Regions from separate parts of the Serratia sp. Ae19-1 genome, predicted to be linked through region 1. Evidence: predicted binding sites of a transcription regulator. Region 1 holds the regulator's gene; the other holds the start of a gene.

What was found. The regulator PurR, encoded in region 1, represses purine synthesis genes. The targets are predictions, from matches to a motif close to CANGCAAACGTTTGCNTG.
Region 2: the regulator PurR is predicted to act here: its motif matches at 2,070-2,087, upstream of cvpA (colicin V production protein).

Annotation. Positions count from the first base shown of each region.
Region 1 covers NZ_JBCHWD010000006.1:302,856-307,067, reverse strand. The annotation lists gene AAIE04_RS18800 (C40 family peptidase) at 57-875, shown strand; gene sodB (superoxide dismutase [Fe]) at 1,074-1,652, shown strand; gene cydH (cytochrome bd-I oxidase subunit CydH) at 1,715-1,804, opposite strand; gene purR (HTH-type transcriptional repressor PurR) at 2,129-3,154, shown strand; gene punR (DNA-binding transcriptional activator PunR) at 3,151-4,095, opposite strand.
Region 2 covers NZ_JBCHWD010000008.1:82,677-86,888, forward strand. The annotation lists gene purF (amidophosphoribosyltransferase) at 1-1,490, opposite strand, end outside; gene cvpA (colicin V production protein) at 1,512-2,012, opposite strand; gene dedD (cell division protein DedD) at 2,247-2,990, opposite strand; gene folC (bifunctional tetrahydrofolate synthase/dihydrofolate synthase) at 2,991-4,212, opposite strand, start outside.

The DNA.
Region 1 (4,212 bases):
GGGAATACTGTAACTCTTTCGATATCCGTTTCGGGGCCAAGGTTGGTGACGTCGACATGCGTTTAATTCTTACGCTCTTTGCGCTGCTGTTTACGCAGCTCTTCTTCAATTTGGCGCACGCTGCGCCACAGGCGCGTATTGCCGCCGAGCAGCGTAAAAGCCATGCCAATGAAGCGCGGCCCGATGACCGCAGAAAAAAGAAAGCGGATAAAGCCGCCAAGAAAGCCAAAGTGACGGCTCCCGAGAAAAAAACCAAGACCGCCAAGGCCAAAAGCGAGAAAAGCGCGAAAAAGATCGTCAGCGCCAAACCCAAGGCCAAAGCGCAGAAAACCGCCAAGATTAAAGTCACCCCGCCGAAAAAGGGCTACAAAAAAGGCTATGGCCGCCACCGCGAAGCCGGCATGGCCACCGCCAAGCTGGCGCGTGAAGAAAAGCCGTTGAAACTCAGCCCGGCGCACAAGAAACGCTACCAGCACGCCAAACAGACCGCGATGGCCAAGCTGATGGGCCAGATGGGCAAACCTTACCGCTGGGGCGGCAGCTCGCCGCGCACCGGCTTCGACTGCAGCGGCCTCATCTATTACGCCTATAAAGACGTGGTGAAAATCAAGATGCCGCGCACCGCCAACGAGATGTATCACCTGCGTGACGCGGCGCCTATCAAGAAAAGCGAGCTGGAAAGCGGCGATCTGGTGTTCTTCCGCATCAACAACCGCGGCGTGGCGGACCACGTCGGCGTCTACCTCGGCAACGGCAAATTCATCCAGTCGCCACGCACCGGCGAAGAGATCCGCATCAGCCAGCTCGACAACGACTATTGGCAGAACCACTACATCGGCGCACGCCGCGTAGTGACGCCGAAAACCATTCGTTAATTTCCCGCTCTGCGCGGTTGCGGCCCGGTCGCAACCGCCTGCTCAAGCTATCGCCCATCGCACTTCCCCACGCGCATTTCTCGCTTTTCCTCCTGTTTTTTATGATGAAAATTGTTAAGATTGAATGACCACAATAAAAAACGGCCCATCCGGCTCTCGCCCCGGCGGGAAGCACATGGCGCTGTAAAGGAGGAAGCAATGTCGTTTGAATTACCTGCATTACCGTATGAGAAAAACGCGCTCGAGCCGCACATCTCCGCCGAAACCCTGGAATACCACTACGGCAAACACCACAACACCTACGTGGTTAACCTGAACAACCTGGTGAAAGGCAGCGAGTTCGAGGGCAAATCGCTCGAAGAGATCATCAAGACCTCTAACGGCGGCGTGTTCAACAACGCGGCGCAGGTGTGGAACCACACCTTCTACTGGCACTGCCTGTCGCCACAGGGCGGCGGTGAACCGCAGGGCGAACTGGCGGCGGCGATCGTCAAGTCCTTCGGCTCTTTCGCTGCGTTCAAAGAGCAGTTCACCGATGCCGCCGTGAAAAACTTCGGCGCCGGCTGGACCTGGCTGGTGAAAAAACCGGACGGCGCGCTGGCGATCGTCAACACCTCTAACGCGGCAACCCCGCTGACCGGTGAAGACAAACCGCTGCTGACCGTTGACGTGTGGGAACACGCGTATTACATCGATTACCGCAATGCGCGTCCAAAATACCTGGAAAACTTCTGGGCGTTGGTCAACTGGACCTTCGCAGCGGAAAACCTGGCGTAAGCACCGGTTTCTGATGTGACGAGGCGCAGCCAGGCTGCGCCTTTTTTAGCGCCGGAGGGAAATCAGTTCAACGCGGCAACGAAGCTGAAAGCGATAATGACCGCCAGCGCGCAAACGGTGGTGAACAGCGACATCTTCAATTCGGTATCCATGACAACTCCTTTAAAATGGGCTTTCCTAAGGATAAAAGGCGTACAATTAGTACGTCAAATCATTTTCCCACAGTTCGCCGATAAAATCTTGTTATCATTTCCCGGTTTATAATATCGATTACCTCTTCCACTTTTGCTCAATATGCGACAAAATTCGCAGTTCACAACTGCGTACCGGCATCCATGCCCCTCCTGATTAAGCGCTGAAGACTTCAACACACTAAAAACTCAGTTTTCGCTTCTCTGGAGAAGGATCTACGTAGGCAAACGATTAACATCACACTTACATGCTGTAAACATGTGAGTTCAGGAGTCATTCCTTACATGGCAACGATTAAAGATGTGGCCAAACGCGCGGGCGTTTCCACCACCACCGTTTCGCACGTCATCAATAAGACTCGTTTCGTCGCCGAAGAGACCAAAGCGGCCGTGTGGGCCGCCATCAAAGAACTGCACTACTCGCCGAGCGCCGTGGCGCGCAGCCTGAAAGTCAATCACACCAAGTCGATCGGCCTGCTGGCCACCTCGAGTGAAGCCCCCTACTTCGCCGAAGTGATCGAAGCGGTGGAAAACAGTTGCTACAGCAAAGGCTACACCCTGATCCTGTGCAACTCGCACAACAACCTGGACAAACAGCGCGCCTACCTGGCGATGCTGGCGCAAAAGCGCGTCGACGGCCTGCTGGTGATGTGTTCCGAATACCCGGATCAGCTGCTGGGCATGCTGGAAGACTACCGTAACATCCCGATGGTGGTGATGGACTGGGGTGCGGCGCGCGGCGACTTCACCGACACCATCATCGATAACGCCTTCGAAGGCGGCTATCTGGCCGGCCGTTACCTGATAGAACGCGGCCACCGCGATATCGGCGCCATCCCAGGCCAGCTGTCGCGCAATACCGGCGGCGGCCGTCATCAGGGCTTTATGAAGGCGCTGCAGGAAGCGCAGATCGACATTCGCGAAGAGTGGATCGTGCAGGGCGACTTCGAGCCGGAATCCGGTTACAAGGCGATGCACCAGATCCTGTCGCAAAAACAGCGGCCGACTGCGGTATTCTGCGGCGGCGACATCATGGCGATGGGCGCCATCTGCGCCGCCGACGAACTGGGGCTGCGGGTGCCGCAGGATATTTCCGTGATCGGCTACGACAACGTGCGCAACGCCCGCTACTTCACCCCGGCGCTGACCACCATTCATCAGCCGAAAGAACGCCTGGGCGAAATGGCCTTCACCATGCTGCTGGATCGCATCATCAGCAAGCGCGAAGAGTCGCAGGTGATCGAAGTGCATCCGAAGCTGGTCGAACGCCGCTCGGTCGCCGACGGTCCGTTCATCGACTACCGCCGCTAATCCCCTGAGCCGGAAGCCTGCACGGCTTCCGGTGCCGCCTCGCTCAGCCACTCCTGATTCAGCGTCTCCCCATCGCCCAGATACGCCAGTAGCCAACTCATCGCCGGTGACGGTTTATCCTGCTGCCAGGTCAGGCAGCAAGGGCTGGCTGGAAACGGCTGCTGCAGCTGCAACGCCTTCAGCTCACCGCGCTGCACCAGCGGCAGCGCCCGATGTGCCGGCATCATGCCGACGCACAGCCCGGCGCACAAACAGTCGAGCGCCGACGTCCAGTCCGGCACCACCAGCCGCCGCTGGTTATCCAGCGTCCAGGTGACGCGCTTGGGCAAATTGCGCGAGGTGTCCTCCAGGCAGAGCGAAGGGTACGGCCGCAACTGATCGTCGTGCAGCGGCCCCGCCAGCTGCGCCAGCGGGTGTTGCGGGCTGACTACGCACAGCCAGTTCATATAGCCCATGTCGCGGAAGGCAAAACCGCCGCCGACCGGCACTGCACGCGTGGCGCCGATCGCCATGTCCGCCCTGCCGTCCGCCAGCGCATCCCAGACGCCGTTGAACACCTCGGGTTGCAGCATCAACTCGACGTCGGGGAAATGGCGATAGAAATCCAGCACCAGCTGGCGGCTGCGCTGCGGTTTGACGATGATATCTACCGCGATATTCAGCTGGCCGCGCCAACCGTTGGCCACCTGCTGACAGTGGCGGCGGGTGTCGAGCATTTTTTTGATAACAGCTCGCGCATCCTTGATAAACAGCGCGCCGGCCGGCGTCAGCTCCACATCGCGGTGACGCCGCTCAAACAGCGGCACCGCCAGCCATTGCTCCAGCTGCCGCACGGTATAACTCACCGCCGACGGCACCCGGTGCAGCTCCTGCGCCGCCGCGCTGAAACTGCCGGTGCGCGCTACCGCGTCGGCGACTTCAAGTGAATATTCAGACCACATCGCTTTGCCTTCAATTTTTTTAACAGCACTTTGCAAATATTACCGTTTCACAAGCAGAGATCCAGCCGGATACACTGGCCGGCGCTAAAAACCTGCGACACTAAAATATTAACGAGA
Region 2 (4,212 bases), on a different contig from region 1:
TCCGCTTCGGTTTGCACCCGCAGCGCCTTGGCGTCGTCGCTGCGCAGCGACTCCAGGTATTCCAGGTAGCTTTGGTCGACGTCTTTGGTCACGTAGATGCCGTTGAACACCGAGCATTCGAACTGGGTGATATCCGGGTTCTCTTCGCGCACCGCTTCGATCAGATCGTCCAGGTCCTGGAAGATCAGCCCGTCAGCGCCGATGATCTGGCGGATTTCATCCACTTCACGCCCGTGGGCGATCAGTTCGTTGGCACTCGGCATGTCGATGCCGTAGACGTTAGGGAAACGCACTTCCGGCGCGGCGGAAGCCAGATAGACGCGCTTGGCGCCCGCTTCGCGCGCCATTTCGACGATCTGCTCCGAGGTGGTGCCGCGCACGATGGAGTCATCCACCAGCAGCACGTTCTTGTCGCGGAATTCGGCGCGGTTGGCGTTCAGTTTGCGGCGCACCGACTGACGACGCGCCTGCTGGCCCGGCATGATGAAGGTGCGGCCAACATAGCGGTTCTTCACAAAGCCCTGGCGGTATGGCTTCTCGAGAATGCGCGCGATCTCCAGTGCGATATCGCAGGAAGTTTCCGGGATCGGGATCACCACGTCAATATCCAGATCTTCCCATTCGCGGGCGATCTTCTCACCCAGCTTCTGGCCCATGCGCACGCGGGCGCTGTAGACCGAGATCTTGTCCATAAAGGAATCCGGGCGCGCGAAATAGACGTATTCGAACAGGCACGGGTTGGTTTTCGGGTTCTCTGCACACTGGCGAGTGAACAGCTGGCCTTTGGTGGTGATGTACACCGCTTCGCCCGGCGCTACATCGCGCAGGAACTCAAAGCCCAGGGTATCCAACGCCACGCTCTCGGAAGCCACCATGTACTCGCTGCGGCCATCCTCCAGCGTACGCTTGCCGATCACCAGCGGGCGAATGCCGTTCGGATCGCGGAACGCCAGCAGGCCGTGGCCGATGATCATCGCCACACAGGCGTAAGCGCCGCGCAGTTGCTGATGCATCGCGGCGACTGCGGTAAAGATGTTGTCGGCCTCCAGCGGATAGTGCGGGAAGCGATCCAGCTCGCTGGCCAGCACGTTCAGCAGGATTTCCGAGTCGGAGGTGGTATTGACATGGCGACGGCCGCTTTCGAACAGCTTTTGGCGCAGCTCATGGGCGTTGGTCAGATTGCCGTTATGGGCCAGCGTAATGCCGAACGGCGAGTTGACGTAGAAAGGCTGGGCCTCAGAGGCGCTCGAGCTGCCGGCCGTCGGGTAACGCACATGGCCAATGCCCATGTTGCCCTGCAAGCGTTGCATATGGCGCGCCTCAAACACATCCTTCACCAGGCCGTTGGCTTTACGCAAACGGAACCCGTTGTGGGCGTCAATGGTGACGATGCCTGCGGCATCCTGGCCACGGTGCTGGAGCACCGTCAGCGCATCATAAATCGACTGGTTTACCGGCATGAAACCGGCGATACCGACAATACCGCACATGTTGTCTTTTCCTCATCAGCGCTACCGCCCCGGCAATTGGGTCGGCAAGAAACTCGACGTGCTCTGCAGGTAGTCAAAGAACCACCTGATGACGTAACTGAACTGGGGAATGAGCTGCGACTGTTTCCAGTCGGCGCTTTGTGAGAAGCCGGTAAAGGTATCCAGGAAGAACAGGATCGCCGCGACGATCAACACTCCGCGCAGCGCGCCGAAGCAGATGCCCAACACGCGGTCGGTGCCCGACAACCCGGTTTTCTCTACCAGTGAGCTAATCACATAGTTAACAATAGCCCCTACGATCAAGGTCGCGATGAACAAAATCGCGATCGCGATGCCGTTTCGCACCAGTTCATCTTCAAAACGAGTGAAATAGACCGCAAGGTAAGAGTAGAAATGGCTGGCAACAAAAAACGCACATCCCCATGTCACAAGTGACAATGCTTCGCGAACAAACCCTCGGATCAGGCTCACCAGAGCCGAAAATCCAATCACCGCTATAATGACGTAATCAATCCAGACCATGAACTATTCCAATAATGAATCGCCCCTGCATCCAATTCGCGGCGAATTCTAACAGAAAAAGAAAACGTTTGCGTAGGGGATTTCCTACCACGTTACAAATAAAAAGCGGCGATCAAAAAATTCCTAATCGCCGCGCCTACATAGGTGATTTCGCCTGCAAAAGGCGCGGTTTTTCTCGCTTTCTCTCCACCACTCCTTAATTCAGGGGCGCATCGTGCTGCGCCCCTGCGAGGTTTAACGGCCGTACGGCTTCACCTGCCCGCTCAGCCCGCTGATCGAATTCAGCGACGGCAGCGCCGCCTGCAGCTTCTGCTTAGAGGCATCCGGCCCGACGTAGATACGGGTGATCTGCCCCTGCACCGGCGTCGACGGCACGGTAAAGGCACGATAGCCCGAAAGGCGCAGCGAGGCGACAATCTCGTTCGCCTTGGCGGCGTTTTTCAACGCGCCGAGCTGCACGACATAGGCTTGCCCGGCCGGCGCTTTTTCTTCCGCCGGTTTCGGCTGCGGCGTCGGTTCAGGTTTCGGCTCCGGCTTAGACTCCGGTTTCGGTACCGGCTTCACTTCCACCGGCTTCGGCTGCGGCGCCGGTTTCGGTTTCACTTCCACCGGTTTGGTTTCTACCGGCTTCGGCTTAGGCTGCGGCGCCGGCTGAGGACGCGTCTCGACCGGCGGTGGCGCCACCAGCGTCGGTTGCTGAGCATTCTGCCGCGCCGCCTGTTGCGCCGCCGCTTCGTTGGCCGCCTGCTGCTCAACCAACGCGCCCGCCCCTTCCGGCGGCTGCGCCGGCAACGGCTGCGTCACCGGCGGTAGCACGTCGTTCTCTTCGACGTCGCCCGGCTTCGGCACCAAAGGAATGGCCGCGAATTCGTCCTCGTAATGCTTCTTCTTGCCGTCCAGCAACCCTGGCAGGATGATTACCCCCAGCGCCACCAGAATCACGGTTCCGACCAGTCGGTTCTGAAATTTACTCGCCACTCACACTCCCCGCATCTCGTCTAACGCCGCCATCACCTGCGCAACGGTGTGGAACGATCCACAGACGATCACAATATCCTGTTTATCAGCATCCTGCATAGCCTGCCGCCAGGCAGTTTCGACATCGGCAAAACGGCGCGGTTCCGTCAGATGTTGCGCCAGCTGTTCGACGCTGGCACCGCGCGGCCCGTCGAGCGGCGCGCAGTACCATTCATCCACCTGCTCGCTCAGGCAGGCCAACGTGCCGGCGATGTCCTTGTCCGACAGCATGCCCACCACCGCGCGCACCTTGCCGCCTTCGCGCGGCAGGCTGGCCAGGCGCCCGGCCAGATAACCGGCGGCGTGCGGATTGTGCGCCACATCGAGGATCAGCGTCGGCTCCCGCCGCACGATCTGGAAGCGCCCCGGCAGCGTCGCCTGCTGCAGCCCGGTGAAGATCGCCCGTTCGTCGATTTCCAGCGGGGAGCAGTTCAGCGCCGCCAGTGCGGTAGCGGCATTGGCCAGCGGCACGTTCGGCGTCGGCAGATCGGTCAGCAGCGTATCGCCGCCCTGCCACTGCCAACGATCGCCCTGCTCGCTGAAGCGCCAGGCTTCACCGCGGCGATACAGCGGCGCGCCCAGCGTTTCGGCGACCTGGCGAATGCTGTCCGGCATGTCGGGTTCGCCCACTACCGCCGGCTTGCCGCGGCGGAAAATACCGGCCTTTTCACGGCCGATGCTTTCACGATCGTCGCCCAGCCAATCAGTGTGATCGAGCGCGATGCTGGTGATCACCGCCACGCTCGGATCGACGATGTTGGTGGCATCGAGACGCCCGCCCAGGCCCACTTCCAGGATCACCACGTCGAGCCGCGCCTGTTTGAACAGCTGCAACGCCGAAAGGGTGCCAAATTCGAAATAGGTCAGCGAAGTTTCGCCGCGGCTGGCTTCAATGGCAGCGAACGAGCGGCTGTGCTCCGCTTCGCTCAGCTCTTCCCCTTGAATGCGCACGCGCTCGGTATAGCGCACCAGATGTGGCGAACTGTAGACGCCGACGCGCAGGCCGGCGGCCAGCAAAATAGCTTCGAGAGTGCGACAGGTGGTGCCTTTGCCGTTGGTGCCGGCAACGGTGAACACCGTAGGAGCGGGAGTCAGTAAATCCAGATGCGCCGCGACGCGCTGTACGCGCTCAAGGCCGAGTTCGATCGCCTGGCTGTGCAGACGTTCCAGATAGTAAAGCCAC